2 regions of the Burkholderia sp. LMU1-1-1.1 genome follow, and region 2 is predicted to be linked to the other one. Evidence: riboswitches for the same ligand, from Rfam matches in the RefSeq annotation. Region 2 holds a riboswitch; the other holds the start of a gene.
What was found. Region 2 has a riboswitch for cobalamin ahead of MRBLMU1_RS20610 (MotA/TolQ/ExbB proton channel family protein). Riboswitches for the same ligand answer to the same signal wherever they lie in the genome.
Positions count from the first base shown of each region.

Region 1: linked by a shared signal. The riboswitch ahead of MRBLMU1_RS01755 (CbtB domain-containing protein) and the one ahead of MRBLMU1_RS20610 (MotA/TolQ/ExbB proton channel family protein) in region 2 are both predicted to bind cobalamin.

Region 1 is NZ_JBEGHG010000001.1:449,260-453,500, forward strand. It holds gene MRBLMU1_RS01740 (cobaltochelatase subunit CobN) at 1-467, opposite strand, end outside; gene MRBLMU1_RS01745 ((2Fe-2S) ferredoxin domain-containing protein) at 460-798, opposite strand; gene MRBLMU1_RS01750 (CbtA family protein) at 795-1,511, opposite strand; gene MRBLMU1_RS01755 (CbtB domain-containing protein) at 1,541-1,738, opposite strand; cobalamin riboswitch at 1,899-2,128, opposite strand; gene MRBLMU1_RS01760 (GNAT family N-acetyltransferase) at 2,206-2,727, opposite strand; gene MRBLMU1_RS01765 (sensor domain-containing diguanylate cyclase) at 2,946-4,241, shown strand, end outside.
Region 2 is NZ_JBEGHG010000023.1:507,087-511,327, forward strand. It holds gene MRBLMU1_RS20600 (cobaltochelatase subunit CobN) at 1-1,122, opposite strand, end outside; gene MRBLMU1_RS20605 (DUF2149 domain-containing protein) at 1,109-1,444, opposite strand; gene MRBLMU1_RS20610 (MotA/TolQ/ExbB proton channel family protein) at 1,444-2,040, opposite strand; cobalamin riboswitch at 2,106-2,324, opposite strand; gene cueR (Cu(I)-responsive transcriptional regulator) at 2,368-2,760, opposite strand; gene MRBLMU1_RS20620 (heavy metal translocating P-type ATPase) at 2,757-4,241, opposite strand, start outside.

The sequences.
Region 1 (4,241 bases), on a different contig from region 2:
GGGTGCGCCGGCTCGAAGCCGAAGCCGGTCAGCAGCAGGTGGTCGGACAGATAGCGTAGCAGCTGCGCCAGATTGGCGCTGCCACCGGCCTGGAAGTACTTCAATGTCATCTGCAGCACATCCGCCGATACCGCCGACACGGCGGCCAGCTCGGGGTCGGGCTCGCCGGTGCCGCTGACAACGATCAGATGCCGGCCATGGCGGCGTGCGTGGTCCACCAGCTCCGTAAATCCTGGAACGCTGCCAAGTCGGCCCAGTACGCGCACGATGATCACCCGCGCCGCGCGCAAATCCCCCGCCAACCACGCCGCCATCGAGGTATCGGCATCGAGCGACTGCAGGTTAACTCCCGCCACGCGAGCGAAGCCCGAAGGCAGCTGCGCCTGCGCCTGGTGCAACACCGTCAGATCGTTGGACGCATGCGTCAGCAGTGCTACGTCCGCCGGGCCGGCTGCTGTTTCAATCATCTTTGGGTTCCGGTGCGCAGGTATCGCCTTCACCAAGGCGATGGAATATCAGGTCGCCTACTTCGCGACCGCCGATCAAATGCTCGTTGACGATGCGTTCCGCATTGGCCTCATTCACCCGCTGGTACCACACGCCTTCGGGATAGACCACCATCACCGGCCCCTCGTAGCGGCACGCCACCATGCAATGGGTCCGCGTGCGCTTGACGGCAAGCTCCGGATGGGCGTCGATCATTTCGCCCATGCGCTCGAACACGGCCTGCGCGCGCCCCTCGACGGGAGCGCAACGCGGGCCGACGCACATGAATACGTGACGGTGGTGGGTTCTCATCGATCGGCGAAGCGCTTGTGGAAGAAGCCGGTCAGCGCGCCCAGCGCCAGCCAGAACCCGCCATTGGCGAGCGCGGTCGCATAGACAAAGGAACGCTGCAAATGGTCTGGCGCGACGCTGGCATGGACCGGCGGCTGCGGCGCGCCGACCAGATGCGGCAACACCAGCAGCGCGACGGCCGCCAGTTTCAGCGCCCAATGGCGGCCGAAGGCCAGCATCGCCAGCGCGGTGGCGGTCGACATCGCGGTCGCGATCCACCAGCCCTGGCGTGCGGCCACCGGCGCGGCGGCGGTACCGGGCAACTCCGGCGGCAAACCGATGGACGGCGCCAGGAAGAACACCGCGTAACCGGCGGCGCCCCACAGCAGGCCGGATCGCCAATCGACCGGCCGCCCGCGCAGCCCGATGGCGGCCGCCAGCAGCAAGCCATAACCGACGGCCATGCTGACGTCGGCCAGCGCGGTGTAAAGCGTGCGCTCTACGCCATCCTCAGGCTGCCAGCCTCCGTGTTCGTGGGGTGCTTCATGCGCTGCTTCGTGCATATGTTTAGCGCCATCGGCGTGCGTATGCGCCACCGGCTCCGCCTCGGCAGCCGATTCCAGCACCTCTACCTGCGCGATGATGCGCGTCACCTGCAAGTGCTGCACGCCGGTCAGCAGCAAGCCGGCCAGCAGGCCGGCCGCCGCCGCGGTGCGAACCATGCGATTGAACATACCGGCGCCCGCGCCGGCCCCGGTACGGCTCAATGACACGGGAAGCCCGCCGAGTGGCGGCTGTCGTGGGCCGCGTTATGCAGCGCTTCCATCGATGCGAAACCGGCGCCGAACAACAGCACCGCGCCCAGGCTCGCGGCCATCAAGGCCGCAATCAGCTTGTCTTTCAGTGCGACGGGACGGACATGCGCATCGGCTTGGCCGGCGTGGATAGTGTTGATGGACATATTGGTTTCTCCGAAAAGCAGCGACGACCACGGGGTCGGAAAGCTCGTATCGGAAGATGAACCAGGTGGGAGACGAATGCGGCGCCAAGGGAGAACCGGAACGAAGATGCGCGGATCAAACCATGACAGTTCTCCACCCGTATCGCCCTCCGCAATACAAACGTGTTTACCGCTACTGGCTGGTTTCCGGGCTGGCGAGTGGGCATCCGTGCGGACACGCCTGGATTTGCGCCTTCCCATGCAATCGCACAGTGGCATCGTACAAATCCTTAACCTCGCTTACCGTTGCGGGGGCAGCGCCGGCATTGCCGTTCCAGCGGAACGACGCACCGACTTCCCATTTAAATCTGCAAACGATCATTTGCAGATACCAGAAGCTGACTACCGGCGCAGTATAGGTCTGCGACTGCGGAATTGCAAGACGATCATGCCATCGTGCGCGGGCCGGTGACGATACGGTCCTGGTTTCAGCCGTCCACCGGATGCGCCGGTGTGCTCAGCATCAGCTGATAGAACGCCAGGTCCAGCCAGCGGTCGAACTTGAAGGCGGCATGACGAATGGTCCCTGAGTGCACGAATCCCAGCTGCTCGTGCAGGGCGATGCTGGCCGCGTTGGCGGCGTCGATGCCGCCGACCAGGATGTGCAGGTCGGCCTGCCGCGCGGCGTCGATGATAGCGCTTAGCAAAGTGCGTCCCAGTCCCTTGCCGCGCTGGTCGCCCCGCACATACACCGAGTGCTCGACCGAGTATTTATTGGCCGGAAAGCCGCGAAACGCGCCGTAGCTGGCGAATCCCAGCAACTCGCCCGCCCCGTCCTCCAGCCCGATGACCGGATAGCCGCCGGCGCGCTTGGCCGCAAACCAGTTCTTCATCGTTTCCATTGTGCGCGGATGGTACTCGTAGAGCGCGGTCGAGTTGGCGATCGCGTCATTGAATATGTCGAGAATGGCTCGCGCGTGGCGCTCTTCCGTACAGCTGATGAGTTGCATTGGGGCTCCGAAATAAGGATTTTGATTGAGACTCGTCAACATGATAGACGATAAATCTCAAGCCTTTCAACGGCCATCCCTGCCATCCAGACATTTTCGTACAGAAAATAAAAACAAACGGATAGACTGGGTTACGGATGCACTTTCCTTGTTGTAATATTACGAAAAAAGGGGTATCGCGCCTCATTAAGAATAAATATAACGAGGTAGCATTAATCATGAAACTAGCTCACGCGCCCTCCATTCGAACCAGGCTAATCTGGCTGGTGGTGGCGTGCATCGTCCCCGCGTCGCTGATGGTGGTGAGGATGATCGCCTCCGACTACGAGCTCGCGCGCGCCGCCTTCATTCGCAGCGCGATGACGACCGCCCACGCCAACGCGATGGCGGTCGACAAGGAATTCGCCGTCATCGAATCGACCCTCAAGGCGCTCGCCACCTCCCCCAGCCTGATCGGCGACGACCTCAAACCATTTTACGGGCAGGCGCGCGCCATCTGCGCCAGCCAGGACATCTTCAACATCCTGCTCGAAGACGGTACCGGACAACAGTTGATCAACACCTTCCAACCCTACGGCACCACGCTGCCCAGCACCGGCCTCGGTCCGTCGTTGACCTACATGCGGAGCAACGACGCCACCGCCATATCCCAGGTCTTCATGGGACCCGTCTCCAAACGCTACATCGTTTCGGTCGGCATCCCGGCCATCAGAAAGTCGGGCGGTTTCCACGCCTTGAGCGCGGTGGTGACGGTGGAGCGCTTCAGCACCATCCTCAAGCAGCAGCAATATCCCGAACACTGGATCACCACCATCCTCGATAACAAAGGCACGGTGGTCGCGCGCACCAGCGACATGCATCGCTACGTCGGGCAGCAAGCTATTCCCGAGGTGCTGGAAAGGCTGAGGGAACGGCCGGAGGGCGCTTTCGAAACCCAAACGCTCGACGGCAAGCCTATCCTGGCGGTCCTGGCCAAGGCCCCCAATTCGCAATGGACGGTGGCCATCGGCATTCCCATCGAGGTGTTGAACTCCCAGTTGCTTGCCAAACTGTGGACGCTGGTGCTGTCGACCATCCTCCTGCTGGGCGGCGGCCTGCTGTTCGCCTGGTACATCGGCAACCGCATCAGCCGCTCGATCCGCGACCTGGTGGCGCCGGCGCTCGCCCTCGGCGCCGGCGACAGCATCGAGCCGGCCACCTACGGCCTGCGCGAGGCGAACGAAGTGGGACAGGCCCTGGTCAAGGCGTCGAGAATGCACGCGCTGGCCAAGCACCAGGCCACGCACGATCCGCTGACCGGCCTGGCCAACCGCGCCATGTTCACCGAGTTCCTCGCCCGCCAGTTGAGCCTCTGCGAACGCAATCAGGAACCGATGGCGGTGCTGTATCTGGATCTGGACAACTTCAAATTCATCAACGACACCTACGGCCATGGCGCGGGCGACGAGCTTTTAAAAGATGCCGCCGACCGCCTGCGCTCCGAACTGCGGAAATCCGACATGGCCGCAAGGCTC
Region 2 (4,241 bases):
GGCTTTCTGGCGCAAGGCCAGCCAGGCCGCCACGCGCTCGTTGAGCCGTTCGATGCGCTCGGCGATCGGCGTCTCCTCGACGTAGGCCAGGCCGGTCTGCGCATCGCTGATGCGCTCCCGGCTGGCGACCACCGTCGGCTGTATCAGTCCGGCCATCTCGGCGCCGGCCAGCTGCCAGGTGCGCTCGATGATATCGAGACCGATCTTCGATTCCCGCCATTGCGCCGCCGTGTGCTGGCTCAGGGTGATGGCGTTGATCGCCGGGACGCCGATCTTGTCGAGCAGCGCACCGGTGTTGGCGGTGCCGCCGACCTTCATCCCCAGCGCGACGATCAGGTCGACGCGGCTCTTGCCGTTTTCATCGAGCAGGAAGCGCAGCGGCACGTCGTATGGATAGCCGAACACCGGCAGCACGTTATAACCGCTCGCCTCGAGCCGCGAGACGATGGCCGCCAGCGGCAGGGTTTGTCCCGCCACCAGGCTGGCGCGGTAGAACGGCACGGCGATCCACGGCGCCCCGGTCTTGTAGTTCGCATAACCCTGCAAATAGTGCTCGTAGCTGCTGTAGGTGCGGTTGGCCGCGACGTCGTACAGGCCGACGTCCGGCATCGCGTGCACCGGCGCCACCGCCAGCGTCGCACCGAAATGCTGGCGCAAGATGTAGCGCAGCAGGTTGCCCATGTTCTCGATGCCACCCTCGCTGTGATACTGCTGGATGGCCTTGTCGTCCTGTACGCCCATCTCGCGGATACTGTCGTCGATGGCGCCGCCGACGGCGAACACCGGATGCCGCGACTTCCTCAACGCCTGCAGTTCGTCCTTGAGTCCCGCCATCGCCAGCCTGCCCTTGGCGTTGACGATTGCCACATCGGCGCTGGCCAACGCATTGCGGTCGGCCTGCGTCATGCCGTTGTTGGGAATGATGCGGATAACGACATTGAGCGCCTTCAGCTCCGCCTGCAAACCGCGCACCGCCAGCACCGCGGGCCGGGACTCGACGTCACCGAGCATCAGCGCCAGGGTGCGCGGCGCCTGCGCCGAATGCACATAGCCGACGATGAAGAAGGAGATCAGCAGCAGTAAGACGACTTCCAGTGTTCCAAAACGCTTATTCCGGAACATATACGACCTTCCCGTCCGGCAGTTGGTAGGCGGTGCCCAAGCGCTTGCCGGAGCCGGACAAGGGTTTGTCGCTGACGCGGCTCACCGTGATCTCGGCGCCTTTCTTGGTCAGCACCTCGACGCGGCCGTCCGCGCTCTTCTTGGCGATCGTGACTTCCGAATTCGGGTCCAGCAGGTCCATCATGTTCCAGGCCGAGAACAGCGCCAGCATCATCGCGACGATGAAGACGATGCTGGCGTCGAACAGGTTGGCCACGCCGGCCAACGGGTCCTCGGTGTGCTCGCCGATGCGGCTGTAGCGGTGGCGGTTCAGAAAACGCATCAGGCCTCCACGCGGATCAGGTGCGGCTTGTGTCCGTGCGTCGCCAGCATGGTTTCGGCGGCGTAGGCGATGTCGGTCAGGTCGCTGCGCAGCCAGTGTTCGCGCACCAGGCTCAGAACATAGGCGCACACGCTGCATGCCAGACCGACCACGGTGGCGGTGAAGGCGGTGGTCATCGATTCGGCCATCTTCGGCAGATTGCCCTGCGCCAGGCCGGCCAGCGAAATCCCCATCGGGATCAGGGTGCCCATCAGACCTAGCGCCGGACCGACCCGCACCACGAAGCGAACGCCGTCCAGGCGGCGCACGCCGGCGGCGTCGGCGCGCTGCACCACGCGTTCGAGGCGCGCATCGAGTCCCGGCTCGCCCTCTTGCGCCGTCAGCACGGTCGCCATGTCGTGCCGCGCGGTGGCCACCAGCATGCGCACGCCGCGCCGTCGCTCGATCCACTCGGCGCCGAAGGTGCCGAAGCACACCAGCATGTACAAGGTCAGTGCGGCGATCCCCAGCAGCACGGGCAGATACAGCACGTTGGAAATGGAATACAGCAGCGTCTCGATTGAGCGGATGGCCGCGTCGGCAGGCAGGTTGGGCATTGAATGATCCAGCGACAGAAGCAAGCCACTCACCTCCCCGTGAGCGGATTGAAAGGAAGCGCCTGGGCGCTTCCACCTCTTTGGCCGGTATCCGGGCTCGCAAGCAAATCCGCCTGACCTTCCCATGCAAAAGCACAGTGGCACAGCGAGGCGGATGGTCGTCGACGACGACGCTTGTTTACCGTTGCGGGGGCAGCACATGTTGGCTGGCTGGGCCAGCGCCATGTTTCCCGTTTAACTGCGCATCCAGACGGACGCGCGGGCACCAAAACCTGGCGATTATACGTGGTTCCGTCCCGCCCCGACAGATACACCGGATAGCCCGGGCTACTTTGGATCGGCCAGGCTTTGAAGAATAGGACAATCCGGCCTGTCATTGCCCTTGCAGCAGCGCGCCAGCGTTTGCAGCGTGTCGCGCATTTCGGTCAATTCGGCGATGCGCTGGTTAAGCTCGTCGACGTGTCCGAGGGCGATGTGTTTCACGTCGGCGCTGGCACGCTCCTTGTTCTGCCAAAGCGACAGCAACTCCCGGATCTGGTCCAGCGAGAAGCCCAGCGTGCGGGCGCGCTTGACGAAGCGCAGCGCATGCAGGTCGTTCTCGCTATAGATGCGGTAGCCGGATTCGCTGCGCCGCCCCGGCGGAATCAGCGTGATGCTCTCGTAGTAGCGGATCATCTTGGCCGAGACGCCGGAGGCGCTGGCCGCTTGTCCGATATTCATACCTTCACTCCTTCACTAGCGGGTCGCGCCTGGGGCTTCCAGCGGCGCAGCAGCAGCGCATTGCTGATCACGCTGACGGAACTGAGCGCCATCGCGGCGCCAGCCACCATGGGGTTGAGCAGGCCGAAGGCGGCCAGCGGAATGCCGACCAGGTTATAGATAAACGCCCAGAATAGATTCTGGCGGATTTTGCCGTAGCTGCGGCGCGAGATCGAAATGGCCGCGGCCACCAGCTCCGGGTCGCCGCGCATCAGCGTGATGCCGGCGGCGTGCATAGCGACGTCGGTGCCGCTGGACATGGCGATGCCGACATCGGCGGCGGCCAGCGCCGGCGCGTCGTTGATGCCGTCGCCGACCATGGCGATGCATTTGTCCTGCCGCTTCATGGCGCCGATGGCGGCGGCTTTATCGGCCGGCAGCATGTTGGCGACTACCCTCCGGATGCCGAGTGACGCGCCGACGTGATCGGCGCTGCCCTGGTTGTCACCGGTCAGCAGCACGGTCTCGATATTCAAAGCGTGCAGCGCTTCGACGGCGGCACGTGCGTTCGGCTTGACAAGGTCGCCGAAGGCCAGCAGCCCGAGTAAGCGCGCCGGTTGCGGCGACTGCGCGGCAAGCCACGAGACGGTCAGGCCTTGCTGTTCCAGTTCGGCGGCGCGCGGCGCCAGCGCGGCGAGCGCGACGCCCTGCTCCTCCATCAAGCGCGTGCTCCCAAGGAGCAACCGCATGCCGTCGACCGTCGCGGCGACGCCGCGTCCGGGCAAGGCGGTGATGTCGCCGGCGACGGTGGGGACGAAAGGCGCGCCGGCAGCGCTATCCCCGGCGGCTTGCTGCACCGCGCGGGCCAGCGCGTGCTCGCTGCCCCGTTGCACCGCCGCCGCCAGTTGCAGCAGGCGCGCCTCGTCGATGGCGCCGGGCGCCGGCTCGCACACCGCCAGCGATGGTTTGCCTTCGGTCAGCGTGCCGGTCTTATCGAAAGCCACGGTGGTGATGCGGTGCGCCAGCTCCAGCGCCTCCGCATCCTTGATCAGGATGCCGTGGCGCGCGGCCACGCCGGTGCCGGCCATGATGGCGGCGGGCGTGGCCAGTCCGAGTGCGCACGGACAGGCGATCACCAGCACCGCCACCGCGTTGATGATGGCGGTCTCGCCATCGCCGGACACCAGCCACCAGCCCACCAATGTCAGCAGCGCCAAGACCAGCACCACCGGCACGAACACCGCGCTGACGCGGTCCACCAGATGCTGCACCGGTGCCTTGGCCGCCTGCGCGTCCTCCACCAGGCGGATGATGCGCGCCAGCGTGCTTTCGGCGCCGACCGCAGTCACGCGCACCAGCAGCATGCCTTCACCATTGATCGCGCCCCCGGTCACGCGGTCGCCGGCATGGCGCGCCACGGGCAGGCTTTCGCCGGTGATCAGCGCTTCGTCCACGTGGCTGGCGCCTTCCACCACCACGCCGTCGACGGCGATGCGTTCGCC